Regions from separate parts of the Streptomyces sp. NPDC057280 genome, predicted to be linked through region 3. Evidence: riboswitches for the same ligand, from Rfam matches in the RefSeq annotation. Region 3 holds a riboswitch; each other region holds the start of a gene.
The links. A riboswitch is a leader RNA that binds a small molecule or an ion and turns the genes downstream of it on or off. The one in region 3 is predicted to bind cobalamin.
Positions count from the first base shown of each region.

Region 1: it holds a riboswitch for cobalamin, as region 3 does, so the genes downstream of both, ACFUO4_RS17990 (cobalamin biosynthesis protein) here and ACFUO4_RS14530 (prenyltransferase/squalene oxidase repeat-containing protein) in region 3, are expected to answer to the same signal.
Region 2: it holds a riboswitch for cobalamin, as region 3 does, so the genes downstream of both, ACFUO4_RS26735 (CbtB-domain containing protein) here and ACFUO4_RS14530 (prenyltransferase/squalene oxidase repeat-containing protein) in region 3, are expected to answer to the same signal.

Region 1 is NZ_JBHUYR010000002.1:1,633,947-1,643,649, reverse strand. Features, by position in the region: gene ACFUO4_RS18015 (anion permease) at 1-171, shown strand, start outside; gene ACFUO4_RS18010 (hypothetical protein) at 200-421, shown strand; gene ACFUO4_RS18005 (helix-turn-helix domain-containing protein) at 681-1,538, shown strand; gene ACFUO4_RS18000 (hypothetical protein) at 1,724-2,170, shown strand; gene ACFUO4_RS17995 (DUF397 domain-containing protein) at 2,445-2,684, opposite strand; cobalamin riboswitch at 2,957-3,098, shown strand; gene ACFUO4_RS17990 (cobalamin biosynthesis protein) at 3,211-4,152, shown strand; gene ACFUO4_RS17985 (cobyric acid synthase) at 4,149-5,660, shown strand; gene cobN (cobaltochelatase subunit CobN) at 5,657-9,313, shown strand; gene ACFUO4_RS17975 (putative cobaltochelatase) at 9,310-9,703, shown strand, end outside.
Region 2 is NZ_JBHUYR010000004.1:631,086-640,788, forward strand. Features, by position in the region: gene ACFUO4_RS26710 (carboxylesterase/lipase family protein) at 1-359, shown strand, start outside; gene ACFUO4_RS26715 (hypothetical protein) at 379-729, opposite strand; gene ACFUO4_RS26720 (DUF6479 family protein) at 878-1,228, opposite strand; gene ACFUO4_RS26725 (ferredoxin) at 1,373-1,738, shown strand; gene ACFUO4_RS26730 (histidine phosphatase family protein) at 1,853-2,416, opposite strand; cobalamin riboswitch at 2,511-2,667, shown strand; gene ACFUO4_RS26735 (CbtB-domain containing protein) at 2,705-2,926, shown strand; gene ACFUO4_RS26740 (CbtA family protein) at 2,952-3,716, shown strand; gene ACFUO4_RS26745 (acyl-CoA dehydrogenase family protein) at 3,854-5,032, shown strand; gene ACFUO4_RS26750 (oxygenase MpaB family protein) at 5,042-5,884, shown strand; gene ACFUO4_RS26755 (tetratricopeptide repeat protein) at 5,947-8,187, shown strand; gene ACFUO4_RS26760 (hypothetical protein) at 8,203-8,493, opposite strand; gene ACFUO4_RS26765 (phytoene desaturase family protein) at 8,569-9,703, shown strand, end outside.
Region 3 is NZ_JBHUYR010000002.1:881,141-890,843, reverse strand. Features, by position in the region: gene ACFUO4_RS14545 (MBL fold metallo-hydrolase) at 1-435, shown strand, start outside; gene ACFUO4_RS14540 (nuclear transport factor 2 family protein) at 480-956, shown strand; gene ACFUO4_RS14535 (phosphotransferase) at 937-1,581, opposite strand; cobalamin riboswitch at 1,643-1,778, shown strand; gene ACFUO4_RS14530 (prenyltransferase/squalene oxidase repeat-containing protein) at 1,891-3,150, shown strand; gene ACFUO4_RS14525 (SCO2322 family protein) at 3,150-3,800, shown strand; gene ACFUO4_RS14520 (energy-coupling factor transporter transmembrane component T) at 3,787-4,974, shown strand; gene ACFUO4_RS14515 (ABC transporter ATP-binding protein) at 4,971-6,749, shown strand; gene ACFUO4_RS14510 (ECF transporter S component) at 6,746-7,552, shown strand; gene ACFUO4_RS14505 (transglycosylase SLT domain-containing protein) at 7,861-8,280, shown strand; gene ACFUO4_RS14500 (YoaK family protein) at 8,370-9,035, shown strand; gene ACFUO4_RS14495 (ATP-binding protein) at 9,041-9,400, opposite strand; gene ACFUO4_RS14490 (helix-turn-helix domain-containing protein) at 9,511-9,703, shown strand, end outside.

The sequences.
Region 1 (9,703 bases), 750 kb from region 3:
GACGCGTCGAACGTCAACGACACCGACGAGCCGGCCGGCGTGGTCACCACGGCGATCGCGGCCGTGACCCCGCCCCCGGCGGGCACGGTGGTGGACGACCTGACCGCCACGATCCCCGCCCCGGCAGCGGCCACCGCGGAACCGGCCGCACCGCCGGCCGCCGCGGTCTGAGCCCCAGCGACGAAGGAAAGCAAGCACCATGAAGATCGACTGGCAAGCACTGGGCTCCGTCTTCGGCGTCAGCCTCGTCGTCACCGTGGCCCTCGTGGCCCTCTTCACCCTCGGCATCATGGGCCTCTCCCGCCAGGAGCGGGCATCGGCCCAGGGCGGCACGGCCGCCTTCGCCGTGACCGGCGCGTACGCCTGCTTCGCCGCGTGTGCGGCGGCGGTGGGGTACGGGATCTATCTGATCGTGGCCTGACCGACCGACACCTTTACCGCGCCCCCGGACCTCACCGTCCGGGGGCGCGGTTCTGTGTTGACGCCCACCGATCGGCCACCGTTGCTAGGGTCTGCGTCACATCGGAAGGTACCGAAAAGACATGTGTCATACTGAGTACTGCTCAACTGACATACGCTCATACGAATAGCGCCCAAAGAACTGGCGTCTGTTCGCCCGCTGTCGCTTCGATGGCTTCCGAACTCACTCACGCATCGAGCAGTACGGAAGAGGGAACATCATGGCCAGGGAAGTCGATCCGAGCCTCAACAGGCGCAGGCTCCGCATCGAGCTACGCCGAGCCCGTGAAGCAACCGGGATGACTCAGCTCGAAGCCGCTCAGGCCCTGGAGTGGTCACTTTCCAAAATCATCCGGATCGAGGCGGGGACGGTCAGCGTCTCAGTCACCGACCTGCGCGCACTCCTCCAGCAGTACGAGGTCGTGGATGAAGTACTGATCGCCGATCTGGAAGAGGCGGCTCGCGGCTCCAAGGGACAGTCCTGGTGGGCGGAGTACCGGGACATGATCAGCTCGCAGTTCGCTCAGTACCTGGGGTACGAGAGCTCTGCAATCACGATCCAGGCGTTCAACCCCGTCGTCTTTCCCGCTCTTCTGCAGAACGAGGACTATGCCGAGGCACTGCTCAAGGGCCGCACCGGCGAGGCACAGGCCCGCCGGGCCGTCGAACTCAGGACCGCCCGCCAGGAGCGCGTCTTCGACGACGAGGAGGGGCCGCGCGCCCATTTCGTCGTCGACGAGTCGGTCTTCCGCCGGCACGTCGGCGGCCCTTCGGTCATGCGCCGCCAATTGGAGCACGTCAAGACACTCGCCCAGCACCCCCGGGTGAACCTGCAACTCCTCCCCTTCACGGCGGGTTCCTTCTTCGGCTCGACAGCCCCCTTCGTACTGCTCACCTTCAAGGACGACGACGATCTGCTCTACATCGAGGGAAGTACCGGAAGCGTGACGAGCCGTGACGACATCGAACTCATCGCGCGCTACCAGGAGAGCTTCGCGGAAATCAGCGGCGCCGCGTACGAGGGCGACCAGGTCATCGAACTGATCGACGAGATCAGCACAGGCATGCGTACCAGCTGAACCCGGGCGGGTACGGCACCGGGCGGCGTCAAGGAGGGCCTATGTGGGTCTTCGACAGGTTACACGAGGGGTGGCGCCGGCTTGTGTCCACGCACGTCCCTCAAACAGCCGTAGAGCCAGGCCCGGCCGCTGAGCCGGAGGAGGGCGAGCCGCCCACCGACGATGTCGCACTGCGATCCGCAGCGATGCGCGACCCGGACTGGACGGACAACCTCGGGCGCATCGAGAAACAGCGAGCGGAGCAGGAGATGCGGAGGGAGCGCGCGACCGCGGACCAGCAGATCAGGCAGCGCACCGCGGCCTGGCTGCTGGGCTCGGGGACCGGGCTGCTGTTCCTGATCGCCGGTGTTCCGGTCACCAAGGCCGTTCAGGGCCAGCCTGTCACGTCCCTGGGCGTCTGGACCCTGCTCCTGCTCCTCGTGCTGGCCGCATGCGTGGTGGTCGGTGTCTTCCTCCTGATAGCCCGTCTGCTCATGGACGGCTCCGAGGCATCCGAGGACCGGGACCGCGGCCGGGAGGTCAGCGACGCCGCTGCTTCGTCAGATCCGCCGAGGCTTCCCGGTCAGCGGGCCGCTCCGGCCCGCTCCCCCGCCCCCGAGGGCGGCGCGCCGGATTCCGAGGCCGGACGGTGAACGGCGCCCCGCCCCACCACAGTCCGGCCGCCGCGGCCAGCACCAACGTCACGCCCGCCCAGACGACCGCTCGCGCATCGCGCCCCGGAACCAGCAGCGCGATCGCGGCCCCGCCTGCCACCGCGAGCACTCCGGATCCCACGCAGACCACGACCGCCACGGCGATCTCAAGTCTCGTCGTGCCGCTCGTGGTCCGCCGGATCCGTGGTGACGAGACATCCCTCGTCCGCCCGCCGCGCATCTGCCCACCCCTCCCGTCACGCAGGACGGACCGTCACCGGCCGTCCCGCTCCGGGGACACAAGCCGCCCCAGGAAGGTCCCCCAGGCATTACGACCGAAGGTCAGCCCGGGCCCCTGGCGCCACTTCGAATCACGGACTCGTACGGTTTCCTCGTCCACCGCCAGCTCCAGGCAGTCCTCGCTGGGAACGGTGGAGTAGCTGCTCTTGTGCCATCGCAGCTGCGCCTGCTCATGCAGCTGTGCCTGCCGCTCGGACGGATGCCCGTCGATCACGCCGACCTCCCCCTACCGAGTGTCAGCACCTCGACGCGACCCGTCTCTCGCAGCAGCGTATCGCTCCGCCCTGGGGCCGCGAAGGTAGCTCGTGGTCACCGACCCGAAACAGCCGGTTCTGCCCTGTTCGTTCGTACTGCCCGCCGGTTCCCTGTGCGACTCTCTCAGGTCTCTTTCCCCTTCGGGACGGCGTGGACGCGTCATGGCCGCCGCCATCCCGCTCTGTGGGCCTCAGCACACTCTCCCTTCGCAGGTCAACAGCGAGTTGACGGCTCTTCCGGGCCCGTGGTGGACTGCCGGGGCCAAGTACGGCGGCCAGGGAGGAAGTCCGGTGTGAATCCGGCGCGGTCCCGCCACTGTCACCGGGGTAGGTAGCCCCGGGAGCCAGGAACTCCCACCGCCGGTCTCGTCGAACCAGGGCGTGGACACCCTGAGTGAGGACATGTCGCCATGCTCGCCTGCCGTTTGAGGTACAGCACCCGGACAGCCACGAGGTCGCTGCCCGACCCCACGGCCGGCTGAGCCGATGCGTGCCGATCGCGTCTTCGCGTACGGCGCCGCCGCCGGGCTCGTCGGGGATCTGCTGCTCGGTGATCCGCGCCGGGGGCATCCGGTCGCCGCGTTCGGGCGGGCCGCCGGTGCCGTGGAGCGGGTGCTGTGGCGGGACCACCGGGGATGGGGCGTGCTGCACACCGCCGTGTGTGCCGGGGGTGCCGTGGCGCTGGGTGCCGTGGCCGAGAGAGTCGTACGTCCTTCCCGTACCGCTTCCGTCGTACTGACCGGCGCCGCCACCTGGGCCGTCGTCGGGGGGACCTCGCTCGCGCGGGAGGCGCGGGGTGTCGGGCGGGCCCTGGAGGCGGGTGATGTCGAGGGCGCTCGCGCCCGGCTGCCGCATCTGTGCGGGCGCGATCCGCAGGCCCTCGACGCCGACGGGATCGCCCGGGCCGTCGTCGAGTCCGTCGCCGAGAACACCTCCGATGCCGTGGTCGGTGCGCTGGTGTGGGGGGCGCTCGCCGGCGTGCCGGGGCTGCTCGGGTTCCGGGCCGTCAACACCCTCGACGCCATGGTCGGGCACAAGTCCGAGCGGTACCGGCGGTACGGCTGGGCCTCCGCCCGGCTCGACGACCTCGCCGGATGGCCGGGGGCACGGCTCACCGCCGTACTCACGACGGTGAGCGGTGGTGATCCGCGGGGTGCGCTGCGCGCCTGGCGGGCGGATGCCGGCAAGCACCCGAGTCCCAACGCCGGGCCCGTCGAGGCCTCGTTCGCGGGGGCGCTCGGGGTGCGGCTCGGGGGGACCCTGTCGTACGGCGGGCGGGTCGAGCACCGGCCCGTCCTCAACCGGGCCGGGCGGGCCGTGGACACACAGGACATCGAGCGCGCCGTACGGCTGTCCCGGCGCGTCGGGCTGCTCGCGCTCGGCGTCTCGGTCGCCGCGCGGGCTCTGCGGAAAGGGCGTGCCTCATGAGCGGGGGCGGGCTGCTCGTCGCCGGGACCACCTCCGACGCCGGCAAGAGTGTCGTCACCGCCGGGATCTGCCGGTGGCTGGTGCGGCAGGGGGTCAAGGTCGCGCCGTTCAAGGCGCAGAACATGTCCCTCAATTCGTTCGTGACGCGGGAGGGCGCGGAGATCGGGCGGGCGCAGGCCATGCAGGCCCAGGCCTGTCGGGTCGAGCCGACCGCGCTGATGAATCCCGTGCTGCTCAAGCCCGGTGGGGAGCAGAGCAGCCAGGTCGTGCTGATGGGCAAGCCCGTCGGTGAGATGAGCGCGCGCGGGTATCACGGCGGGCGGCAGCAGAAGCTGCTCGGTACCGTGCTCGACTGTCTCGCCGAACTGCGGGGCACGTATGACGCGGTGATCTGTGAAGGGGCCGGGAGTCCCGCCGAGATCAATCTGCGGCGGACCGACATCGTCAACATGGGCATCGCCCGCAACGCCGGGCTTCCGGTGCTCGTCGTCGGGGACATCGACCGTGGTGGCGTCTTCGCCTCCTTCTTCGGGACCGTCGCGCTGCTGTCCGAAGAGGATCAGAAGCTGGTCGCCGGGTTCCTCGTCAACAAGTTCCGGGGGGACGTCTCCCTTCTCGAACCCGGCCTCGACATGCTCCACGGGCTCACCGGGCGGCACACCTACGGCGTCCTGCCCTTCCGGCACGGCCTCGGCATCGATGAGGAAGACGGTCTGCGGGTCTCCCTCAGAGGGACCGTCCGGGAGTCGAACACCGCCCCGCCCGTCGGGGAGGACGTGCTGCGGGTCGCCGTGTGCGCGATTCCGCTCATGTCCAACTTCACCGACGTCGACGCCCTCGCCGCCGAACCCGGTGTCGTGGTGCGGTTCGTGGACCGGCCCGAGGAGCTGGCCGACGCCGACCTCGTCGTCATCCCGGGGACCCGGGGGACCGTGCGTGCGCTGGAGTGGCTGCAGGAGCGAGGGCTCGCGGACGCCCTCCAGCGCAGGGTCGCCGAAGGGCGTCCCGTCCTCGGCATCTGCGGTGGCTTCCAGGTCCTCGGCGAGCACATCGAGGACGAGGTCGAGAGCCGACGGGGGCAGGTCGAGGGCCTCGGGGTGCTGCCCGTAAGGGTTCGGTTCGCCCCCGAGAAGACCCTCACCCGGCCGGAGGGGGAGGCACTCGGGGAACGGGTCACGGGGTACGAGATCCATCACGGGGTCGCCGACATCCACGGAGGGACCCCCTTCCTCGACGGCTGCCGGGTCGGCCAGACCTGGGGCACCCACTGGCACGGCTCGCTGGAGTCGGACGGCTTCCGGCGGGCCTTCCTCCGCGAGGTGGCCGCCGCCACGGGCCGCCGGTTCGTGCCGGCGCCCGACACCTCGTTCGCCGCGCTGCGCGAGGAGCAGCTCGACCGGCTCGGCGACCTCATCGAACAGCACGCGGACACCGACGCGCTCTGGCGGCTCATCGAGTCGGGCGCGCCGCAAGGACTGCCTTTCATTCCACCGGGAGCGCCCGCATGAGCACTGTGTTGTTGTTGTCGACCGCCGACACGGACCTGTTGGCGGCCCGGGCCGCCTCGGGTGCGGACTACCGGATCGGCAACCCGACCCGCGTGGACATGGCCGCCGAGCTGCCGGGGCTCATCCAGGGCTCCGACATCGCCGTCGTACGGCTGCTCGGTGGCAAGCGGGCCTGGGAGGACGGGCTGGCGGCTCTCAAGGCCGCCGGGATCCCGACCGTGCTCCTTGGCGGCGAGGCCGTGCCGGACGCCGAGTTGATGGCCGAGTCGTCGGTGCCGGCCGGTGTGGTCGCGGAGGCGCTGAAGTACCTCGTCGAGGGCGGACCCGCCAACCTCACCGAGCTGGCCCGGTTCCTGTCCGACACCGTGCTGCTGACCGGTGAGGGGTTCCTGGAGCCGCAGAAGATGCCGGAGTACGGCGTCCATGGCGACCGTGCCCTCGTCGAGGGCCGGCCGACCGTCGGGGTGCTCTTCTACCGGGCCCATGAGCTGAGCGGCAACACCGGCTTCGTGGACACGCTCTGCGACGCGATCGAGGCGCGCGGGGCCAACGCCCTCGCCGTGTACTGCGGTTCGCTGCGCGGCGCCGACGCCGGGCTGTACGAGATCCTCGCGAAGACCGACGCCCTCGTCGCCACCGTCCTCGCCGCCGGCGGCACGCACGCCTCGCAGGCGTCGGCGGGCGGTGACGAGGAGGCCTGGGACATCGGCGCGCTCGCCGAGCTCGACGTGCCGGTGCTGCAAGGACTTTGCCTCACCTCGTCCAAGGCGGCCTGGGACGAGTCCGACGCCGCCCTCTCCCCCATGGACGCGGCGATGCAGGTCGCGATCCCCGAGTTCGACGGGCGGATCATCACCGTCCCGTTCTCCTTCAAGGAACAGGGACCGGACGACGTCCCCGTGTACGTCGCCGACCCCGAGCGGGCCGGGCGCGTCGCCGGGATCGCCGTACGGCACGCACAGTTGCGGCACAAGCCGAACGCCGAGAAGAAGCTCGCGCTCGTCTTCACCGCCTACCCGACCAAGCACTCGCGGGTCGGCAACGCGGTCGGCCTCGACACGCCCGCCTCGGCGGTGCGGGTGCTGGACGCGCTCCGGGACGCGGGGTACGTCGTCGAAGGACACCCTGACAACGGCGACGAGTTGATCCACCGGCTCATCAACGCCGGTGGGCACGACGTCGAGTGGCTCACCGAGGAGCAGCTGGCCGCCGCGCCCGCGCGGGTGCCCCTGGCCGACTACCGGGCGTGGTTCGACAAGCTGGACCCGGAGTTGCGGGACGGCATGCTGGAGGCGTGGGGCGAGCCACCGGGCAGCCTCTACGTCGACGGGGACGACATCGTGCTCGCCTCGCTCCAGTTCGGGAACGTCGTCGTGATGATCCAGCCGCCGCGCGGCTTCGGGGAGAACCCGATCGCGATCTACCACGACCCCGACATGCCGCCCTCGCACCACTACATGGCCGCGTACCGGTGGCTGGAGAACTCCTTCGGCGCCGACGCGATCGTCCACATGGGCAAGCACGGCACGATGGAGTGGCTGCCGGGCAAGGGCCTCGGCCTGAGCGGCGGTTGCGCCCCGGACGCCGTGCTCGGCGACCTCCCGCTCATCTATCCCTTCATCGTCAACGACCCCGGCGAGGGCACCCAGGCCAAGCGGCGCGGGCACGCCACCGTCGTCGACCACCTCGTACCGCCGATGGCGCGTGCCGACACCTACGGGGACCTCGCCAAGCTGGAGCAGCTCCTCGACGAGTACGCGCTCGTCTCGGACCTGGACCCGACGAAGGCGCCGGCCGTGCGGGCGCAGATCTGGACGCTGGTCAAGGCGGCCGAGCTCCACCACGACCTGCATGTCGAGGACCAGCCGGACGACGACGACTTCGACGAGTTCGTCATGCACATCGACGGCTATCTGTGCGAGATCAAGGACGTGCAGATCCGCGACGGGCTGCACATCCTCGGCGGCGGTCCGGTCGGTGAGGCGCGGGTCAACCTCGTGCTCGCCGTGCTGCGCGCCTCGCAGGTGTGGGGCGGGCAGGCGAACGCGCTGCCAGGGCTCCGGGCTTGTTTCGCGGCCCATTTCGGGCTGGTGGAGAAGGAGTTGCTCGCCGAGCCGGGTGCTCCGGTGAAGGTGCCGGTCGAGCTGACGGAGCTGGTCGAGGGCCCGGCCCGGAGCGCCGCCGACGCGATCGACCTGCTGGAGCAGCTGTGCCGGCGGGTCGCGGAGGGCATGGAGGCGCGGGACTGGGACGTCGCGGTCGCCCCGGCCGTGCTGCGGGGTGTGCTGGGGGTCGAACTCCCGGACGGCGTCACCGTGTTGGAGTTCGCCTGCACCGAGGTGGTGCCGCGGCTCGCCCGCACCACCGACGAGATCGACCACATCCTCAAGGCGCTCGACGGCGGTTACGTCCCGGCGGGCCCGTCCGGTTCGCCGACGCGCGGACTGGTCAACGTCCTGCCGACCGGCCGGAACTTCTACTCCGTCGACCCCAAGGCCATTCCCTCCCGGCTGAGTTGGGAGGTCGGGCAGGCGCTCGCCGACTCGCTCGTCCAGCGGTACCTGGCCGACACCGGCGAGTACCCGAAGTCCGTCGGCCTGACGGTGTGGGGCACGTCCGCGATGCGCACCCAGGGCGACGACATCGCCGAGATCCTGGCGCTGCTGGGCTGCCGCCCGGTGTGGGACGAGGCCTCGCGGCGCGTGACCGGCTTCGAGATCATCGGCCTGGAGGAGCTGGGGCGGCCGCGCATCGACGTCACCGTCCGCATCTCCGGGTTCTTCCGGGACGCGTTCCCGCACGTCGTCGGGCTGATCGACGACGCGGTGCGGAAGGTGGCCGAGCTGGACGAGCCCGCCGAGCGCAACTTCGTGAAGGCGCACGCCGACGAGGACACCGCCGAGCACGGTGACCGGCGGCGCGCGACGGCCCGTATCTTCGGCTCCAAGCCGGGCGCGTACGGCGCCGGTCTGCTGCCGCTGATCGACGCCCGCAACTGGCGCTCCGACGCGGACCTCGCCGAGGTGTACGCGGTGTGGGGCGGTTACGCCTACGGGCGGGGGCTGGACGGGCGGGCGGCACGCGGGGACATGGAGACGGCGTTCAAGCGGATCAACGTGGCCGCGAAGAACGTCGACACCCGCGAGCACGACCTCGTGGACGCCGACGACTACTTCCAGTACCACGGCGGCATGGTCGCGATGGTGCGCCACCTCACGGGCGCCAACCCCGAGGCGTACGTGGGTGATTCGGCCACGCCGGACCAGGTGAGGACCCGCACGCTGGGCGAGGAGACGCACCGGGTGTTCCGGGCGCGGGTCGTGAACCCCCGCTGGATGGCGGCCATGCGCCGGCACGGCTACAAGGGTGCCTTCGAGATGGCGGCGACCGTCGACTACCTCTTCGGCTACGACGCCACGGCGGGCGTGGTCGACGACTGGATGTACGAGAAGCTCAGCGCCGAGTACGTCTTCGACCCGGAGAACCGGGACTTCATGAAGAAGTCCAACCCCTGGGCGCTGCGCGGCATCACCGAGCGGCTGCTGGAGGCCGCCGAGCGCGGGCTGTGGGCAGAGCCGGACGCGGACACGCTGGAGCGGCTGCGCGCCACGTACCTGGAGCTCGAAGGCGATCTGGAGGGCGACGACCAGTGAGTACCCCGTTTCCGTTCACGGCCGTCGTCGGCCAGGACGATCTGCGGCTCGCGCTGCTGCTGAACGCCGTGTCGCCGGCGGTCGGCGGTGTGCTGGTGCGCGGTGAGAAGGGCACGGCCAAGTCGACGGCGGTGCGGGCGCTTTCGGCGCTGCTGCCGGAGGTCGACGTCGTCCCCGGCTGCCGCTTCTCCTGCGACCCGGCCAAGCCCGACCCCGGCTGCCCGGACGGCCCGCACGAGCCGGGCCCCGGCACCTCGCGTCCCTCCCGCATGGTCGAACTCCCCGTCGGTGCCTCCGAGGACCGGCTCGTCGGCGCCCTCGACATCGAGCGGGCCCTCGCGGAGGGCGTGAAGGCCTTCGAGCCCGGCCTGCTGGCCGACGCGCACCGCG
Region 2 (9,703 bases), on a different contig from region 3:
GCGGCGGCCGGGCTCACCTCTACGAACTCACCTGGTCCGCCCCGGTCCACGACGGCACGCTCGGGGCCTGCCACGGCCTGGACGTCCCCCTGGTCTTCGGCTCGCGGGGCGGCGGACTGGGCAGCATGCTGATCGGCCCCGAGCCCACGCCCGAGACCGAACAGCTCTCCGCGTACATGCGGTCCGCGTGGACCGCCTTCGCGAGCACGGGCGACCCCGGCTGGCCCGCGTACGACCCCGAGAACCGGCTCACCCGGCTCCTCGACACCGAACCGACGGTGACGGCGTACCCGGAGGACGCCTCACGGCGGCTGTGGGACCGGCACGTGTACGAGGCGCTGCCCCTGAGCGCGGGCTGACCGGTCCGGCGGGCCGGTCCTAGGCGCGGTCGCCCTTCGGCCTGCCCCGCTGGTCGGGGGTGCCGTGCGGGGGCGGGCTGTGCGGTTCCGGCGACGTCGTCGGTGACACGGGGGAGCCGTGGCGTCCCGCGCGCGCCTCGGGGCGCAGCGCCTGGGGGTCGCCGGACGTCGGCTCGGCGCCGGCGTCAAGCTGCTCCAGGCGCGCGGTCAGCACCTCGGTCACCGGGAGCCGGTCGGCGTGGGTGCGCTCGTAGGAGAGCAGCGTCTCCACCTCCTCCGGGGCCAGTGACCGCACGCGGCTCTCCAGACCGCCGATGGGCAGGTGGTCGTAGTCGGGCAGCGGCAGGGCGCCGCGACCGCCGTCGGCCATGGAACTCACTTCCCTCGGTGCTGTGCTCTGCACGGGCCCGCGGGCCGAGCACCGACCCCGGCGCCGTGCTGTACGGGCCCGCGGGCCGAGCACCGGCCCCGGTGCCGCTCTGTACGGGCCCGCGGGCCGCGGATCGACGACCGCCCGGTCACCCGCCGCCGAACGATCCGCTCTTGCCGTCGGTCCACCGGCGGCGGGACTTCTCGGGCCCGGTCCGGGTGCTGCTGTTGCCGAAGGCGGGCATCTCGTGCGGGGTGAGGCGGTGGTCGCTTCTCGGCACCTCGTCGGGCTCCCTGTTCTCCGCCACCTCGCGGACGGGCCCGCCCTCCGGCAGCCGCGGCTGCTCCTCGGGGCGCGGCGGCGGGAGCTCCCGGCGACGGACGCGCGCGCCCATCCAGAAGGCGCCCAGCAGCAGGGCGACGACGACCAGACCCGCCACGATCAGCCCGACGCCCAGGGCGCCGCGACCCGCGGCCATCTCCATCCATGCGCTAGTCATGATCCCGCGAGTACCCCCGCCGTCCGGTGTGAACCCGACACCGTGACCGGCGGCCCCTGCGAACCCGACGGCCGTGACCGGCGGAAACCTGCGGCACAGGGGTTTGACGCGAAATGCGGCGGCTACCCGCGCGGTGTGACAGCGATGACACCCCAACAGGAGCTCATCCGGTTCCTGGAGGACCGCTTCGCGTGTGCGCAGGCGTGCACCGAGTGCGCCCGGGCATGCGCGGTGCGTGCCAGCCTCGTGGATCCGGACGGGACCGAGCAACAGGAACTCGTACGACGCAAGGGCATCATGTGCGCGGAGGTGTGCGACGCCACGTGCCGGGTGCTGTCCGAGCAGAACCGGCTGGACGAGGGCGGTATCCGCGTCCAGCTGGAGTGGTGCCGGACGGTCTGCCTGGAATCCGCCCACGCCTTCGACGGCGAGCCGGGAGCGGAGGACGCGGCGAAGGCCTGCCGGGAGTGCGCCCAGGCATGCACGGACTTCATGGCCACGCTGAACTGAGGCGGGCGTTTCCCTCGGAGTGCCTCAGAAGAAGCTTCAGAGGAGTTTCCGAGGGGCTTCTGAAGGGCCTCAGAAGGGCTTCTGAAGCGGCTCAGAAGGACTTCAGAAGGAGCTTCAGAGGGGCCGCCCCATCCGGACGTTCCAGCGCCCCGCTCGCCCGCTGAGTTCGACGGCGGTGAGCGGTGGTACGTCCGTGCGCCAGAAGGCCGGCCCCGGCACCCCCAGCGCGTGGACGAGCGCCGCGCGGACGATCTCGGGTTCGGCCACGGCGATCGTCCACCCCGTCTCCGCGGCCAGTGCGTCCAGCCATGCCCCGACCCGTGCGCACAGCGCGGCCACCGACTCCCCGCCGTGCGGCGTCGCTTCGGGGTCGGACAGCCAGCGCGTCAGCGCCTCCGGCTCCGCGGCACCCACCTCGGCCAGCGTCGACCCGCGCCAGCGCCCTGTGTCGAGGGCGGCCAACTCCGGTGCGTCCAGGGCGTCGAGACCGAGCGCGCCGGCCGTCTCACGGCAGCGCACGGTGGGGGAGGAACAGACCCGGTGTGCCGTCGGGAGCGTGCCCGCGGCGGCCTTCGCGCCGCGCAGGCCGGAGGCGTCCAACGGCCAGCCGTCATCGAAGCGGGCCTCCCGCAGGGCCTCGCTGATCGCGGGTGAGATCAACATCACTCGGCTCGTCATCCGCCCATTCCCCCGCTCAACACCCTTTCTGTACCGCCTATTTGACATGCGCACAGCGCTCCAGGGGCGCTTGTGGCCGGACCATGCGCTCTTGGCCCCATCCCTCCCACGCGGTACCTTCTCGTCGATATCGACGACGGTTCGGTGGAAGCCGGTGGGATTCCGGCACGGTCGCGCCACTGTATGCCGGGCACGCGCCTCAAAGGGTGCGGGCCGGGTGAGTCAGACCCGCCCCGTCGTCCTGTGCACCACCGAGACGGGACGCGAGTTCCCCCAGGAGGTCCTGCCATGGCGCAGACCGTCGCTCAGCCGACAACCAGTTCCACCGCCGTACCCGCCAAGCTGCCGATCGGCGCCATCGCCCCCTGGGCGGTCTTCTTCGGCGTCCTGATGCTGGTCCTGCTCTACTTCGTCGGCGCCGAACAGGGCGCCACCTCCCTGCTGTCCGGCGAGGGGGTCCACGAGTGGGTGCATGACGCCCGCCACCTGCTCGGCTTCCCGTGCCACTGACAGCGGCGAGGAAGCGTATCCGCGCATGAACTCCGCAACTGTCAGAAACCTCCTGGTCCGCGGCATGCTCGCGGGCCTCGTCGCGGGACTGGCCGCGCTCGTCGTCGCGTACTTCCTCGGGGAGCCGCGCGTCGACCAGGCCATCGCCTTCGAGGAGGCCCACGCGCACGAGCACGGCGGCGAGGAACTGTTCAGCCGTACGCTCCAGTCCACCGCGGGCCTGTCCACCGGCGTCCTCGTCTACGGGGTCGCCTTCGGGGGCATCGCGGCGCTGGCGTACTGCTTCGCGCTCGGCCGGATCGGCCGCTTCGGGCCGCGCGCGAGCGCGCTGCTCCTGGCGGTCGCCGGGCTGGTCGCGGTGTACGTCGTGCCGTTCCTCAAGTACCCCGCCAACCCGCCGGCCGTCGGTGACCCCGACACGCTCGACCAGCGGACCGCGCTGTTCTTCCTGATGATCGTCCTCAGCGTGCTGCTGACGGTGGGCACGGTCATCCTGGGCAAGCGGCTCGCACCCCGGCTGGGCAACTGGAACGCCACCCTCGCCGCGGGCGCGTTCTTCGTCCTCGTCGTCGGGCTGGCGTACGCGTTCCTGCCGTCGTTCAACGAGGTGCCGGAGCACTTCCCGGCCGCCCTGTTGTGGCAGTACCGGCTCGCCGCGCTCGCCGTGCAGGTGACCCTGTGGACCGCCTTCGGGCTGGTCTTCGGGCTGCTGGCGGAGCGGCAGCTCGCACCGAAGCCGGCCGAGCGGTCGGCGGGCGCGGACACCCGGCCGGCTCCCGTCGCCCACTGAGCAGTTCACCACCGAACGGGCCCTCGCATCGCGGGGGCCCTTTCGTATGCCTCGGTGCGGCCTTGCCATTCCCTATTTCTGGAACACGTTCTACCGTGTGCGCCGTCAGGACCGGTCCCGGGGAGCCTGGAGGCGCCGTGCATCTCGCATACACACCCGAGCAGCAGCGGCTGCGCACCGAACTGCGCGCGTACTTCGCCGCGTTGGTGCCGGACGACGCGAACGCCCGGCACGGCGACCGGCGTGAGCAGAAGCGCTTCTACCGCGAGATCATCCGGAAGCTGGGCGCCGACCGCTGGCTGGGCGTGGGCTGGCCCAAGGAGTACGGCGGCCGCGGACTCACCGCGATGGAACAGTTCATCTTCTTCGACGAGGCCGCCCAGGCCGGCGTCCCGCTGCCGCTGATGGCCCTGAACACGGTCGGCCCGACGATCATGCGGTACGGCACCGACGAGCAGAAGGCCTACTTCCTCCCGAAGATCCTCTCCGGCGAGATCGACTTCGCGATCGGCTACAGCGAGCCCGACGCCGGTACGGACCTGGCGTCCTTGAAGACGCGCGCGGTGCGAGACGGAGACGAGTACGTCGTCAACGGCCAGAAGATCTGGACCACCAACGGCGACACGGCGGACTGGGTGTGGCTCGCGACCCGCACCGACCCGGCCGCGCCGCCGCACAAGGGCATCACCATGCTCCTGGTCCCGACCACCGAGCCCGGCTACTCCTGCACCGTCATCAACACCCTCGCCGGCCATGACACCACCGCCAGCTACTACGAGGACATCCGCGTCCCCGTCTCGCGCCGGGTCGGCGAGGAGAACCAGGGCTGGCGGCTGATCACCAACCAGCTCAACCACGAGCGCGTCACCCTCGCCGCCCACGGCACCATGGCGATCCGCGCCCTGCACGACGTCCAGCGCTGGGCCATGGAGACCAAGCTCGCCGACGGCCGCCGCGTCGTCGACCTGCCCTGGGTGCGCCGCCGTCTCGCCCAGACCCATGTGAAGCTCGACGCGATGAAGCTGCTCAACTGGCAGATGGTCAACGCCGTCCAGAACGGCACGCTCACCCCCCAGGACGCCTCCGCCGTCAAGGTCTACGGCTCCGAGGCCCGCCGCGAGGCCTACGCCTGGCTCATGGAAGTGGTCGCCGCGGCGGGCGCCCTGAAGGAAGGCTCCGCGGGCACGGTCCTCCACGGCGAACTGGAGCGCGGCTACCGCTCCGCGGTCATCTTCACCTTCGGCGGCGGCAACAACGAGATCCAGCGGGAGATCATCTCGTGGATCGGTCTGGGGATGCCGAGGGTGCGGCGTTAGCCTGCGGGTATGGCAGATCCGGGGCTGTTCACGCCGAACTCGGTCACCTGGCAGATGCACGGCGACCCGATGATGTGGGTCGCCGGTGTCCGTGCGTTGTATCTCCAGGCGCTTCATCCGCGTGCCGTGCGCGGGGTCATGCAGAACTCCGACTTCCGGCAGGACGCCTGGGGCCGGCTGCTGCGCACCGCGAACTTCGTCGGGACCACGACGTACGGCACCACGGAGGCCGCCGAACGGGCCGGCGCCCGGGTGCGGAAGATCCACCGCATGCTGTCCGCGACCGACCCCGACACCGGCGAGACGTACGGCGTCGACGAACCCGAGCTGCTGCTGTGGGTGCACTGTGCGGAGATCGACTCCTACCTGCACGTCGCCCGGCGCTCCGGATTCCGCCTCACCGACGAACTCGCCGACCGCTACATCGCCGAACACCGGGTCAGTGCCCGCCTGGTGGGCCTCGACCCCGACGCCGTACCGGCGAACCAGGCCGAGATGGCCGCCTACTTCGAGAAGGTGCGGCCCGACCTCGCCGCCGGACCCGAGGCGCGCGCCGTGGACGACTTCCTGCTCCGTCCGCCGACGCACCCCCTGCTCGTCCCGGCGCGCGCGGTGCTGTGGCGGCGCGTGGCACACCTGGCGTACGCCGCCCTGCCGCCGTACGCCCACGAGTTGTACGGCAGACCGGCCCCGCGACCGGCCACCGTCACCCGCCAGTTGCGTGTCACGGGCACCCTGTTGCGCTGTGTTCCCGCACGTCTGCGCTGGCAACTGCCGCCCAAACACATCCTCCGCGCCATGTCACGGCTCGGCCCCGGCTCCCGCCCGGCACCGTACAAAGTCGGGAGATAGCTCGCCATACTGGACGGACCAGGGGTGGAGCGGCGCGACTTCGACGGGGGCGATCGCAGCAGATGGGGGACAGCAAACTGATCCAGGGCCGCTACCGGTTGCTCGACCTGATCGGGCGCGGCGGCATGGGCGAGGTGTGGCGGGCCCGCGACGAGTCGCTGGGCCGCCATGTCGCCGTGAAGTGCCTCAAGCCGCTCGGCCCTTCCCACGACCAGACCTTCACCCGCGTCCTGCGCGAGCGGTTCCGGCGGGAGGCCCGCGTCGCCGCCGCCCTCCAGCACCGCGGGGTCACCGTCGTCCATGACTTCGGCGAGGACGACGGCATCCTCTACCTCGTCATGGAGCTGCTGGAGGGCCGCAACCTCAGCCAGCTCCTGGAGGACAACAAACAGCATCCGCTGCCCGTCGCGGACGTCGTCGACATCGCCGACCAGGTGGCGGCCGCACTCGCCTACACCCACCAGCAGGGCATCGTGCACCGGGACCTGAAGCCCGCGAACATCATGCGGCTGACCGACGGCACCGTGAAGATCTGCGACTTCGGCATCGCCCGGCTCGGCCATGACATCGGCTTCACCTCCCGGCTCACCGGCACCGGCATCGCGATGGGCACCCCTCACTACATGTCGCCGGAGCAGATCGGCGGCTCCGAGGTCGACCAGCGCAGCGACCTGTACTCGCTGGGGTGCGTACTGTACGAGATCACCACCGGGGTGCCGCCCTTCGACCTCGGCGACGCCTGGGCGATCCTCGTCGGCCACCGCGACACCGCGCCCCGCCCGCCGCGCAGCCACCGCGCCGAGGTCCCCGCCTACTTCGAGAAGATCATCCTGGACCTGCTGGCCAAGCTGCCCGAACAACGTCCGCACGACGCGCGCGAGTTGGGGCGCCGCATCAGCCTGGGCCGCACCACCCCGACGTACGTGCCCACCGTGGTGACCCCGCAGCCGACGCTCCGCCCGGCCCTCGAACCGCCGTCCCGCGAGACGCGCCTGCCCTCCTGGACCCGGGGGATGACCACCGGCCACAAGGCGATCGGGCCCGGCGTCGGCCCCGCGCCGCCCGCGGAGGGCGCGGCCCTGACCGGCGAGTGGATCCCGCGCACGATCGTCGCCAGGCCCCCCGAACCCGTCCCCGACGAGCCGCCCGCGCCGTCCCAGGAGGCGATCACCGCCCTGGCCGGACGGCACAACGCAGGGCTCAGCCTGGGCCGCCTCGGGCGCTGGGCGGAGGCGGGCGAGGTGCACCGCGCGGTCGCCGCCGAACGCGAGCACCTCCTCGGGCCCGACCACCCGGACACCCTCGCCAGCCGCTACGAGGTCGCCTTCACCCTCTCCCGCACCGGCCGCGCCGCCGACGCCCTGCGCGAGTACAAACACGTCGCCCGCGCCCGCAGCCTCGCCCTCGGCCCCGACCACCCCGACACCCTCGCCGCCCGCCAGGAAATGGCCTACGTACTGGGCCAGTTGGGCCGCCACTTCGACGCCCACCAGGTCTACTCGTCCGTACTGTCCGCCCGCGAGCGCACCATGGGCGCCGACCACCCCGACACCCTGCGCTGCCGCCACAACCTCGCCTTCAACCTCAGCCGCCTCGGCCGCCTCGAGGACTCCTACCGCATGGCCCGCGACGTGGCCGCCGCCCGCGAACGCGTCCTCGGCCCGACCCACCCCGACACCCTGGTCACCCGCTACGAAGTCGCCTACGCCCTCGGCCAGTTGGGCCGCTGGCCCGAAGCGCTGCAGACCTACCACGAGGTCGCCGAGGCCCGCGCCCAGGCCCTCGGCCCCGAGCACCCCGACACCCTCGCCGCCCGCTACGAGGTCGGCATCAGCCTCGGCCGCCTCGGCCGCAGCGCCGAGGCCCTCCAGCTCTACCGCGACCTCATCGAGGACCGCACCCGCGTCAACGGCCCCGCCCACCCCGAGACCCTGCGTGCCCGCCACGGCCTCGGCGTCAACCTCGGCCGCCTCGGCCGCTGGGAGGAGGCCCTCGCCGAGTCCCGCGACGTGTGCGCCATTCGCGAACGCGTCCTCGGCCCCGAGCACCCCGACACCCTGGTCAGCCGCCGCGAGGTCGCCGTCGGCCTCGGCTGGCTGGGCCGCTGGGCCGACGCCCTCACCGAGTACCGCCGCGTCGCCACCGCCCGCGAGCGCGTCCTGGGCGCCGGCCACCCCGACACCCTCGCGAGTCGCAACGACGAGGCACACTGCCTGGAGCAGCTCGGGCGCGGCGCGGAGGCGGTCGAGCTGTACCGGAGGGTGGCGGTGCTGCGGCAGCAGCACGTGGCGGGCGGCGGCTGAACCGACGGCGCCGCCTCAGCGCGCGCGGCCCGGGTACTCCGGACGCGGAAAGTTCGAGCCGCTGATCACGGTCCAGCACCGAAGACAGTAGATCTCGTCCTCGTCCTCCTTGAACAGGAGATCCTCCGGCTGACCCGGCGCCGCCCGGGCCACCGCGAAGTCGATCGGATGTTCGAGGAAGCACTGCGGGCCGCCCTGCTGGTGCCAGAACGGGTCGACGGCGGACGACGGGTGGTACCGGACCGCGTTCCCGGCCCGCACCAGATGGTCGATCAGGTCGTACATGTGCTGCCGCGTGTGCTCCATGCGCCGAGTCTGCACCCCGGCGCACGATGCGTCGCTCCTCTGGCCGACCTAGATCATCGCGTGTTACGAAGGGGCATGCCTGCACTCCCTGGACACACGTACGACGTCGTCATCGTCGGCGGCGGACACAACGGCCTCGTCGCCGCCGCCTACCTCGCCCGGGCCGGACGGTCCGTCCTGGTCCTGGAGCGGCTCGACCACACCGGCGGCGCCGCGATCTCCACCCGGCCCTTCGCCGGCGTCGACGCCCGGCTGTCGCGCTACTCCTACCTGGTCAGCCTGCTGCCGAAGAAGATCGTCCGGGATCTGGGCCTGGACTTCCGCGTCCGCACGCGCACGATCTCCTCGTACACCCCCGTGGAGCGGGACGGACAGCCGACCGGCCTCCTGGTCGGCGGCGGCGAGCGGCGCACCCGAGAGGCCTTCGCCCGGCTCACCGGCGGCGAGCAGGAGTACCAGGCCTGGCAGCGCTTCTACGGCATGACCGGCCGCGTCGCCGAACGGATCTTCCCGACCCTCACCGAACCGCTGCCCACCCGTGAGGAGCTGCGCCGCCGGGTGGACGACGAGGAAGCCTGGCGGACCCTCTTCGAGGAGCCGATCGGCGTCGCGGTCGAGGACCGTTTCGCCGACGACCTGGTCCGGGGAGTCGTCCTCACCGACGCCCTCATCGGCACCTTCGCCGACGCCCACGACCCCTCCCTCAAGCAGAACCGCTGCTTCCTCTACCACGTGATCGGCGGCGGCACCGGCGCCTGGGACGTCCCCGTGGGCGGCATGGGCGCGCTGACGGACGCGCTGGCCGCGGCGGCAGGGGACGCGGGCGCGGTCCTCGCCACCGGCCACGAGGCGGTACACATCGCCACGGATGGCCGTACGGCGGAGGTGACGTACCGGACGGACGGCGACGAGAGCGTCGTCGCGGCGCGGCACGTCCTGGTGAACGCCTCCCCGCAGGCGCTGGCCGAACTGACCGGCGACGCGCCCCCGGCCCCCGCGGAGGGCGCCCAGCTCAAGGTGAACATGCTGCTCAAGCGGCTGCCGAGGCTGCGGGACACCTCCGTCGACCCGCGCGAGGCGTTCTCGGGGACCTTCCACATCGCCGAGGGCTACGAGCAGCTGGCCACCGCCCACGCGGAGGCCGCCGCGGGCCGGCTGCCGTCCGCGCCGCCCTCGGAGATCTACTGCCACTCGCTCACGGACCCGTCGA
Region 3 (9,703 bases):
GGCCGCCTGTTCTCCGGCGACCACCTGCTCCCCGAGATCACCCCGCACATCGGCCTGTACGAGGACCCCGACGACGCCACCGTCACCGACCCCCTCGGCGACTACCTCGACTCCCTGGAACGCGTCGGCCGCCTCGCCCCCGCGGAGATCCTCCCGGCCCACCAGTACGTCTTCACCGACGCGCCCGCCCGGGTACGGGAGTTGCTGACCCACCACGAGGAGCGCCTCGACGGACTGCGCATGCTGCTCGTCGAGCCGCTCACGCCCTGGCAGGTCGCCGAACGCATGGAGTGGAACCGTCCCTGGTCCGAAATCCCCTACGGATCACGGAACATCGCCGTCTCGGAGGCGGAGGCGCACCTGCGGCGGCTGGTGAAGCTGGGGCGCGCGGAGGCGGTGGCGGGGAGTGAGCCGGTGACGTACGTGGCGGTCTGACCCGTGGCCGGTGTGACACCTGGCCGGTGTGATCCCATGGCGGCATGGATCCTCTGGAGAGGCTGCTGGCCGAGCGCGCCTGCGAGCGTCTGATCATCGACTTCGTCCACCGCCTCGACCTCGGCGAACCGGGCTCCGTCGCCGAGCTGTTCACCGAGGACGGCGTCTGGGAGTGGCCGCCTCCGGGCGGTGACGGGCGGCGCGCCGAGGGCCGGGAGGCGCTGCGGACGTATTTCGGCTCCCGCCCGGCGGACCGCCTCTCCCGCCGCGTGATGTCGAACATCCTCGTCACGGTGACGTCCCCGGACACGGCGACGGCGACCTCGTACTTCACGACGTACCGCGTCGATGGCCACGAGGGCGACGGCCAGGGCCCGGTCCCGCCGGGGCCGCCGGTGCAGGTGGGTCAGTACGAGGACGAGTTCCGCAGGTCGGCGGAGGGTACGTGGCTGCTGGCGGCGCGACGGCTGAGGCTGCCGTTCGGGGGGCCGACGCCGGTGGTCAGGGCAGGAACGTCCTGATCAAGTCCGCGGCGGCACCGAGCAGTTCGGTCTCGCTCCGGCTCATCGTCGGATTGACCGCCCGTCGCCTGAGGGCCTCCGCCAGCCCCTCCTCCGTGAGCTCGGACGGGTCGGCGAGCAGCGCGGCCAGCATCGCGCGGGCGGGCTCGGCGATCGCCTCCTCGCCGACGGCGACCTGGGCGAGGATGACCACGGACATGCCCCAGTCGAGGCCGGGGTCGCCTTCCTCGGCGTTGGCCCAGTCGATGACGTAGGGCCCGTCGTCGGTGAGCATCACGTTGTCGGGGTGGAGGTCGAGGTGGACGATCCGTCCCGGAACGGCGTGCAGTTGCCGCAGCAACCGGGCCAGCACCGCCCCCGCCTCCCGGGCGTCGATCCGGCCGGCGGCGAAGGCGGCCAGCATGGTCGGCCCGTGCAGCCGCCGCATCACGAGGTCGCTGCGCGAGGAGGCGTCCAGTCGGACCTCGGGTACGGGGTAGCCGTGCCGGCGCAGATGTTCCATGACGGCCGCTTCCGCGAGGGCGTCCGCATACCCCTCCCGGTCCCGCCGCAGTACCCAGTCCTCGTCGACCTCGTACACGTCGGACGCCCGCCCCGAGCCGATGAGTCTCCCCGTGATCTCCATGCGGCCGAACTTATCCCCCGCCCCGGAGCCCCTCACAGGAGCCCCTCAGCCGGTTGTTTACGGCCGGGTAGAGTGGCCGCGTCGTCATCACACCCGTACGGGGGGAAGCCGGTGCAATTCCGGCGCTGACCCGCAACCGTGAGCCGTCCCGTCCGGGCGGCGAGCCGGATCGCCCCGCGCGGAGCAGTTGACCGGCTCACGCGCACCGGCATCCGGCCGGTGCACGGCACCGTCGAGGTCTACGGGGCCGAGCCGCCCGGGGGTTTCCCGTGCGCCCGGCTCCCTTGCAGGGAGAGGCATCCGCCGATCATGAACGTCCGCCGCAGCGCCGCGGTCCTGGCCGCCACCGCCGTGATCGGCACGGCCACACCGGCCGTGGCCGCCGATCCGTCCACCTCGCCTTCGCCGTCGCCCTCGGTGGTGATACCGGACGGGTTGTACGGGACGGGTGATCCGACGTACGACGGGGTGTGGCGGCAGTCGCTGGCGCTGATGGCGCAGAACGAGGTGAGCGTCGACCCCGCCGACACGGCGGTGGCCTGGCTGGCGGGACAGCAGTGTGCGAGCGGCGCCTTCCCCGCCTTCCGCGCGGACACCAACAAGCCGTGCGACGCCAAGGTCATGGTCGACACGAACATGACGGCGGTCGCGGTCCAGGCGCTCACCACACTCACCGAGAGCTATGACACCCAGGTCAAGAAGGCCGTCACCTGGTTGAAGTCCGTGCAGAACAAGGACGGCGGCTGGGGCTACTCCGCGGGCTCGGCCACCGACGCGAACTCCACCTCCCTCGTGGTCGGCGCCCTCGCGCAGGCCGGCGTGACGGTCCCCAACCTGCGCAAGGAGGGCAAGTCCCCGCTCGACGCGCTGTGGCAGCTCAGCCTCCCGTGCGACAGCAAGGACGCGGGCGCCTTCGCCTACCAGCCGGACAAGAAGGGCAAGTTGACGGCCAACGCGGACGCGACCGTCGCGGCGGTGCTCGGAGGCTACGGCGAGGTGCTGGCGGCCGGGCCCCAGGAGGACGCCGACACCTCCGTGGGTTGCCGGGGGAAGCAGGACGACGGCCTGGCCGACGTGGCCGCCGACAACGGCGCCGCCTGGCTCGCCAAGACCCTCAAGAAGGACGGCTACCTCAAGTCGGCGCTGCCCGGCTCCGAGGACCAGCCCGACTACGGCAACACGGCCGACGCGGTCGTCGCCCTCGCCTCGGCGGGCTACAACGACCAGGCCGCCGCGTCCCTGCGCTGGCTGGAGGCCAACGCCGTGAAGTGGGCCGAGCAGAGCGGCCCGGCGGCCTACGCCCAGCTGATCTTCGCCACCAAGGCCGGCCGGGGTGACGTCCACAGCTTCGGCGGCAAGGACCTGGTCACCCTTCTGAACGCGACCGGCCCGACCCCGAGGGCCATCAATGCGGAGCCCCCCACGGCCTCCGCCGAGGACGTCAAGGCGTCCGATCAGAACGACGACGACGGCGCCCTCACCGTCGCCTGGACCGTCGGCGGCGGTCTCCTTCTCGGCTCCCTCATCGGCTTCGGCCTGATGCTCCGCGGCCGGAAGCGCCAGCAGTGATGCGCCGCGTCACCCCCCTCCTCCTGACGGCCCTCTGTCTCCTCCCCCTCTCCACCCAGGCCGCCCACGCCACCGGCTACCGCTACTGGTCCTTCTGGGACCGAACCGGCACGACCTGGACCTACGCCACCCAGGGCCCCGCCACCGCGGTCCCCTCCGACGGCGACGTCCAGGGCTTCCGCTTCGCGGTGAGCGAGGACTCGTCGGACGCGACGAAGCCACGTGGCACGGCGTCGTTCCCGAAGATCTGCGCAGACACTCCCACCGAGGACGGCAAGAAGCGCGTCGCCCTGGTCATCGACTTCGGCACGCCGACGGACGCCCCGTCGGGCGAAACCCCACCGGCACTGCGCACGAAGTGCGCGGTCGTACCGGAGGACGCCACCACGGCAGAGGCCCTGGCCTCGGTGGCCAAGCCGCTGCGCTACGACCCGAACGCCTTGCTGTGCGCGATCGCCGGGTATCCGGAGCAGGGGTGCGGCGAGCAGGTGGCGACGGGCGAGAAGGGGAAGAAGGAGGCGTCCGCGAAGAAGGAGACCAAGAACGACTCCGGCCCCTCGGTGGGCCTACTGGCAGGCGCGGCAGCGGTGGCGGCGCTGGGCGCTGCGGCGGCACGGCAAGCTCGACGGCGTAGAAGTGCCCAGCGCTAGCTGCGGGCAGTCGTGCCGCAGGGCGGCACCCGGCCCAAAGACAGGCGGCACCCCGCCAGCGCGGGCAAGCGAAACGCCCCCCACCGCAACCCCCACCCGCCGCACCCGCCAAGCCCCCCTCCACCCCGCCGCCTGGTGGCTCTGGTCCCTCTCCCTCGGCATCGCAGCCACCCGCACCACCAACCCCCTCCTCCTCACCCTCCTCATAGCCACGTCCGCCTACGTAGTAGCCGCCCGCCGCCCGAACACCCCCTGGGCCCGCTCCTACTCCGCCTTCGTCAAGCTCGCCCTCGCCGTCCTCCTCATCCGCCTCACCTTCGCCGTCACCCTCGGCTCCCCCCTCCCCGGCACGCACGTGATCATCACCCTCCCCGAAGTCCCCCTCCCGGACTGGGCCCAGGGCATCCGCCTCGGCGGCAAAGTGACCGCGGAGACCCTCACCTTCGCCTTCTACGACGGCCTGAAACTCGCCACCCTCCTCATCTGCGTAGGCGCCGCGAACGCCCTCGCCAGCCCCACCCGCCTGCTCAAGTCCCTGCCCGGCGCCCTGTACGAGATGGGCGTGGCCGTGGTCGTCGCCCTCACCTTCGCCCCGCACCTCATCGCCGACGTCCAGCGTCTGCGCGCCGCCCGCCGGCTCCGCGGCCGCCCCGACTCCGGCCTCCGCGGCCTCCTCCAGGTGGGCCTGCCCGTCCTCGAAGGCGCCCTCGAACGCTCCGTCGCCCTCGCCGCCGCGATGGACGCCCGCGGCTACGGCCGTACCGCCGACGTCCCGCCCCGCGTCCGCCGTACGACGAACACCCTCACCCTCGGCGGCCTGCTCGGCGTCTGCGCGGGAACGTACGGCCTGCTCACCGCCGAAGGCGGCACGTACGGCGTTCCCGTCCTCCTCGCCGGCGTGACCGCGGCCCTCGCCGGACTCCGCCTGGGCGGCCGCCGCACCCCCCGTACCCGCTACCGCCCCGACCCCTGGGGCGCCCGCGCCTGGCTGGTGACCGCCTCCGGCGCGGCGGTGGCCGCGGCGCTCGCCTGGGCCTCCGTCCACGACCCCGCGGCCCTCCACCCCGGCGTCATCCCCCTGACCACCCCCACCCTCCCCCTCTACCCCGCGGCCGCGATCCTCCTCGGCCTGCTGCCCGCCTTCGTCACCCCGCCTCCCGAGGAGCCGTCGTGATCCGTTTCGAGGACGTCTCCGTCACCTACGACGGCTTGACCGAACCCACCGTCCGGGGCATCGACTTCGAGGTCCCCGAGGGTGAACTCGTCCTCCTCGTCGGCCCGTCCGGCACCGGCAAGTCCACGATCCTCAACTCCGTCAGCGGTCTCGTCCCGCACTTCACGGGCGGCACCCTGCGCGGCCGGGTCACGGTCGCGGGCCGCGACACCCGCACGCACAAGCCCCGTGAACTGGCCGACGTCGTGGGCACGGTGGGCCAGGACCCGCTCTCCCACTTCGTCACGGACACGGTCGAGGACGAACTGGCCTACGGCATGGAGTCGTTGGGCCTGCCCCCGCACGTGATGCGCCGCCGCGTAGAGGAGACTCTGGACCTCCTCGGCCTGACCGACCTCCGGTCCCGCCCCATCTCCACCCTCTCCGGCGGGCAGCAGCAGCGCGTGGCGATCGGCTCGGTCCTCACCCCCCACCCCCAGGCCCTGGTCCTCGACGAACCCACCTCCGCCCTGGACCCCGCCGCGGCGGAGGAAGTCCTGGCGGTCCTCCAACGCCTGGTCCACGACCTGGGCACGACGATCCTCATGGCGGAACACCGCCTGGAGCGCGTCATCCAGTACGCAGACCGGATAGCCCTCCTGCCCGGCCGTGGCGAACCTCTGCGGCTGGGCAGCCCCTCCGAGATCATGGCCGTCTCCCCGGTGTACCCGCCGGTGGTGGACCTGGGCCGGCTGGCGGGCTGGTCACCACTCCCCCTGACGGTAAGAGACGCAAGGCGAAGGGCAGCGGGCCTACGGGAGCAACTGAGCACCGGCACGGCTGACGCCCTTGAGGGGCGCGGGGAACTGCGCGACCAGCCACACACAACCCGCACCCGCCAACAACCCACATCCCCCACCCCCTTGGGCGCCCCTCCCGCCCGCCGCTGGTTCAAACGCACCTCCGCCCCGATCCACGAATCCCCCCACGCCGCCGAAGTCCAAGCCCTCTCGGTCCGCCGCTCCCACATCCACGCCCTCACCGACATCACCCTCACCCTCACCCCCGGCGAGACCGTCGCCCTCATGGGCAGAAACGGCGCCGGAAAGTCCACCCTCCTCAACACCCTCGTAGGCCTCATCGCCCCCACCTCCGGAGGAGTCCGCACCGGCGGAGCCGTCCCCCACCGCACCCCGCCCCGCGACCTGATCCGCCGCGTCGGCCTGGTCCCCCAGGAACCCCGCGACCTCCTCTACGCGGACACCGTCGCCGCCGAATGCGACGCAGCCGACGCCGACGCAAGCGCAGCGCCCGGCACCTGCCGCACCCTCCTCACCGACCTGCTCCCCGGCGTGAGCGACGACACCCACCCCCGCGACCTCTCCGAGGGCCAGCGCCTCACCCTCGCTCTCGCCGTCGTCCTCACCGCCCGCCCCCCGCTCCTCCTCCTCGACGAGCCGACCCGAGGCCTCGACTACGCGGCGAAGGCCCGTCTGGCGGCCGTGCTCAGAACGCTCGCCGCCGAAGGCCACGCGATCGTCCTCGCCACCCACGACGTGGAACTCGCCGCCGAGATCGCCGACCGTGTCGTCCTGCTCGCGGACGGCGAGATCATCGCGGACGGCCCGGCGGCCGACGTGGTCGTGGCGTCCCCCTCCTTCGCCCCGCAGGTCAGCAAGATCCTGGCCCCGCAGAAGTGGCTCACGGTGGCCCAGGTCAAGGAAGCCCTCGGAAGCACCGGAGACACCGGGGGCACCGGAGGCGCCGGAAGCACGGGAAGCACCGGGCACTCATGAACGTGAACGTCATCCACCTCGGCCCCCGCTCCATCGCCGCCCTCGTCCTTGTCAGCGCCGTGGGCGTCGCGGCCCTCGGCTGGCCCTTCCTCGCCCCGCCCCGCTCCCAGCTCACCGCCCACGCGACTGACGCCCCCTGGCTCTTCGCGGGCCTGCTCATCCTGCTCGTGGTCGTGGTCGCGGCGACGATCTCGGAGTCGGGCCTCGGCCCGAAGGCGGTCGCGATGCTCGGCGTCCTGGCCGCGACGGGCGCGGCCCTGCGACCCCTGGGTGCCGGGACCGCCGGTATCGAGCCGATGTTCTTCCTGATGGTGCTCAGCGGCCGGGTCCTCGGCCCCGGCTTCGGTTTCACGCTCGGCGGGGTGTCGATGTTCGCGTCGGCCCTGCTCACGGGCGGGGTGGGGCCGTGGATGCCGTTCCAGATGCTCGCGATGGGCTGGTTCGCGATGGGCGCGGGGCTGCTGCCGGGCGCGCGGCGCCTGCGCGGACGTACGGAACTCGTCCTGCTCGCCGTATACGGCTTCCTCGCCGCCTTCGCCTACGGCACGATCACCAACCTCGCCGGCTGGCCGTTCCTGAGCGGCACCGCCTCGAACATCGCGTTCCAGCCGGACGACTCCGTCCCCGGCAATCTGGCCCGCTTCTTCCTCTACTGCGTGGCCACCTCGCTGGGCTGGGACCTGGGCCGGGCGCTGTGCACGGTCGTCCTCACCTTCACGCTCGGCCCGGCCGTGCTCAGGGCGCTACGCAGAGCCACCCGCCGCGCCGCCTTCGAGAGCGCGGTCACATTCGAACCCCGTTGACCGGTGAACCACCCCACATGACCCACATCACGAACTAACCGCCCTAGTAGTACATATCGGACGCCATGCCCATGCCATAACGGCCTCTGACCTGCGCATTGAGAGCCAGCTCACACGCACCCCTTCCGCCCCAGATACGACCACCACTAGCAAAAGGGGTCATTGCGGACGGGCTCCGAGCCTGTTTCTCTGGACAACGTCGCACGGCGCCGACAAGCCCACGGGCCTCGGCGCCGACGCATGTACCGGATGCCCCGCGCAACCGGCACGGCCCGCGACAGACCACGTCCCCGAAGAAAAGGTTCTCCGTGTCCGTCTCCCGCATCGTTCGCCGCATCGCTTCCCCGAAGAAGGCCATCACCACCGTCGCGATGGCCGCCGCCACCGCCGGTTTCGTGCTGACCGCGGCGCCCGCTCAGGCGGCCACCACCGACTCGGCCACCCAGGCCAAGTCCATCGCGCACAAGATGATCCCGAACGCCGCTCAGTACAACGCGTTCAGCCACATCGTCGAGCACGAGAGCGGCTGGGACGTCAACGCCACCAACGCCTCCTCCGGCGCCTACGGCCTGGTCCAGGCCCTGCCGGGCTCCAAGATGGCCTCCGCCGGCTCGGACTGGAAGACCAGCGCCAAGACCCAGATCAAGTGGGGCCTCGACTACATGAACTCCCGCTACGGCAGCCCGTCCGGCGCCTGGGCGTTCTGGCAGGCCAACGGCTGGTACTGAGCCGTCTGACGACAGACGACCGACGCATCAAGGCGGCGACTCCCGTTCCCGGGGGTCGCCGCCTTCGTCGTACGTGGTCCACTGACCCGGTGAGCACGCAGAGCACCGAAACCCACCCGGACCGCGGCCTGCGCCTGGTCCCGGTCCTGCTCGCCCTGACCCTCGTCAGCGGCCTGATCGACGCCGTCAGCTATCTCGGCCTCGGCCATGTCTTCACCGCGAACATGACCGGCAACGTGGTGGTCCTCGGCTTCGCGGCGGCCGGCGCCCCCGGCTTCTCCGTCCCCCACACCCTGACCTCGCTGTTCGCCTTCATGGTCGGCGCGGCGGTCGGCGGCCGTATCGCCCAGCGCCTCGGCGACGGGCCGCGCCGCACCTGGGTGCGCCGCACCCTCGCCGCCGAGGCCCTCCTCCTGGCCGCCTCCACCGCGGTCGCCTTCGCCGCGCCCGACGACACCGCCACCGTCTACACCCTCATCGCCGTCACGGCCTTCGCGATGGGCCTGCGCAACGCCACGGTCCGCAAACTGGGCGTCGCCGACCTCACCACCACCGTCCTGACGATGACCTTGACGGGCCTCGCCGCCGACGGCCCGGGAACGCACCGGTTCCGCCGTACCGCCGCGGTCGCCGCGATGATCGCGGGCGCGGCGGTGGGGGCGTGGCTGGTGGACGACCACGGGCTGGGGCTTCCGCTGCTGGTGTCGACCGCGGTGGTGGGCGTGCTCGCAGCGGTGGCGTCGGGCCGCGAGTAGGAAGCTCACCGGCGGCACTCGAACCAGACCGTCTTCCCTCCCCCGGCCGCACCGGCCACACCCCACTTGTCCACGACCGCGTCCAGCAGCACGAGCCCCCGACCGCCCTCCGCGTCCAACGCCGACTCACGTCTCATGACCGGCCGTTGAGCACACCCGTCCGTCACCTCCACCCGAACCCCCGCCCTTCGCAGTACGACGACCTCGCACCGCCGGTCCGGAACATGCCGTACGACGTTGGTCACCAACTCCGTCACGCCCAGCTCGACGGCGTCGACCAGATGGAGCATCTCCCACTCGGTGAGCAGCGAGCGGACGATACGGCGGATGTGGCGGACGGAGTGCTCGCCGACCGTGACACGCATGCGGTAGTGCGTGGTGGGGGGAAAGTATGTGTTCACGGGACGAGCCTGAACTGGCTTGACTACGCTGGGCTACAGGCTGGATACAACCCGTTCTGGAGTGGGGGCTGTTCGTGACGCACATCAACGTCCTTGACCCGGGAGCCTCGCCGCTCGACTACTACGGCTTCGAGTTGCGGCGGCTACGGGAATCGGCCGGACTGAGCCAGAAACAGCTCGGCGACATCCTCAACTACACCGGCTCCCTGGTCGGCCAGATCGAGACCGCGAGGAAGGTCCCGACACCGGAGTTCAGCGAGCGGGCGG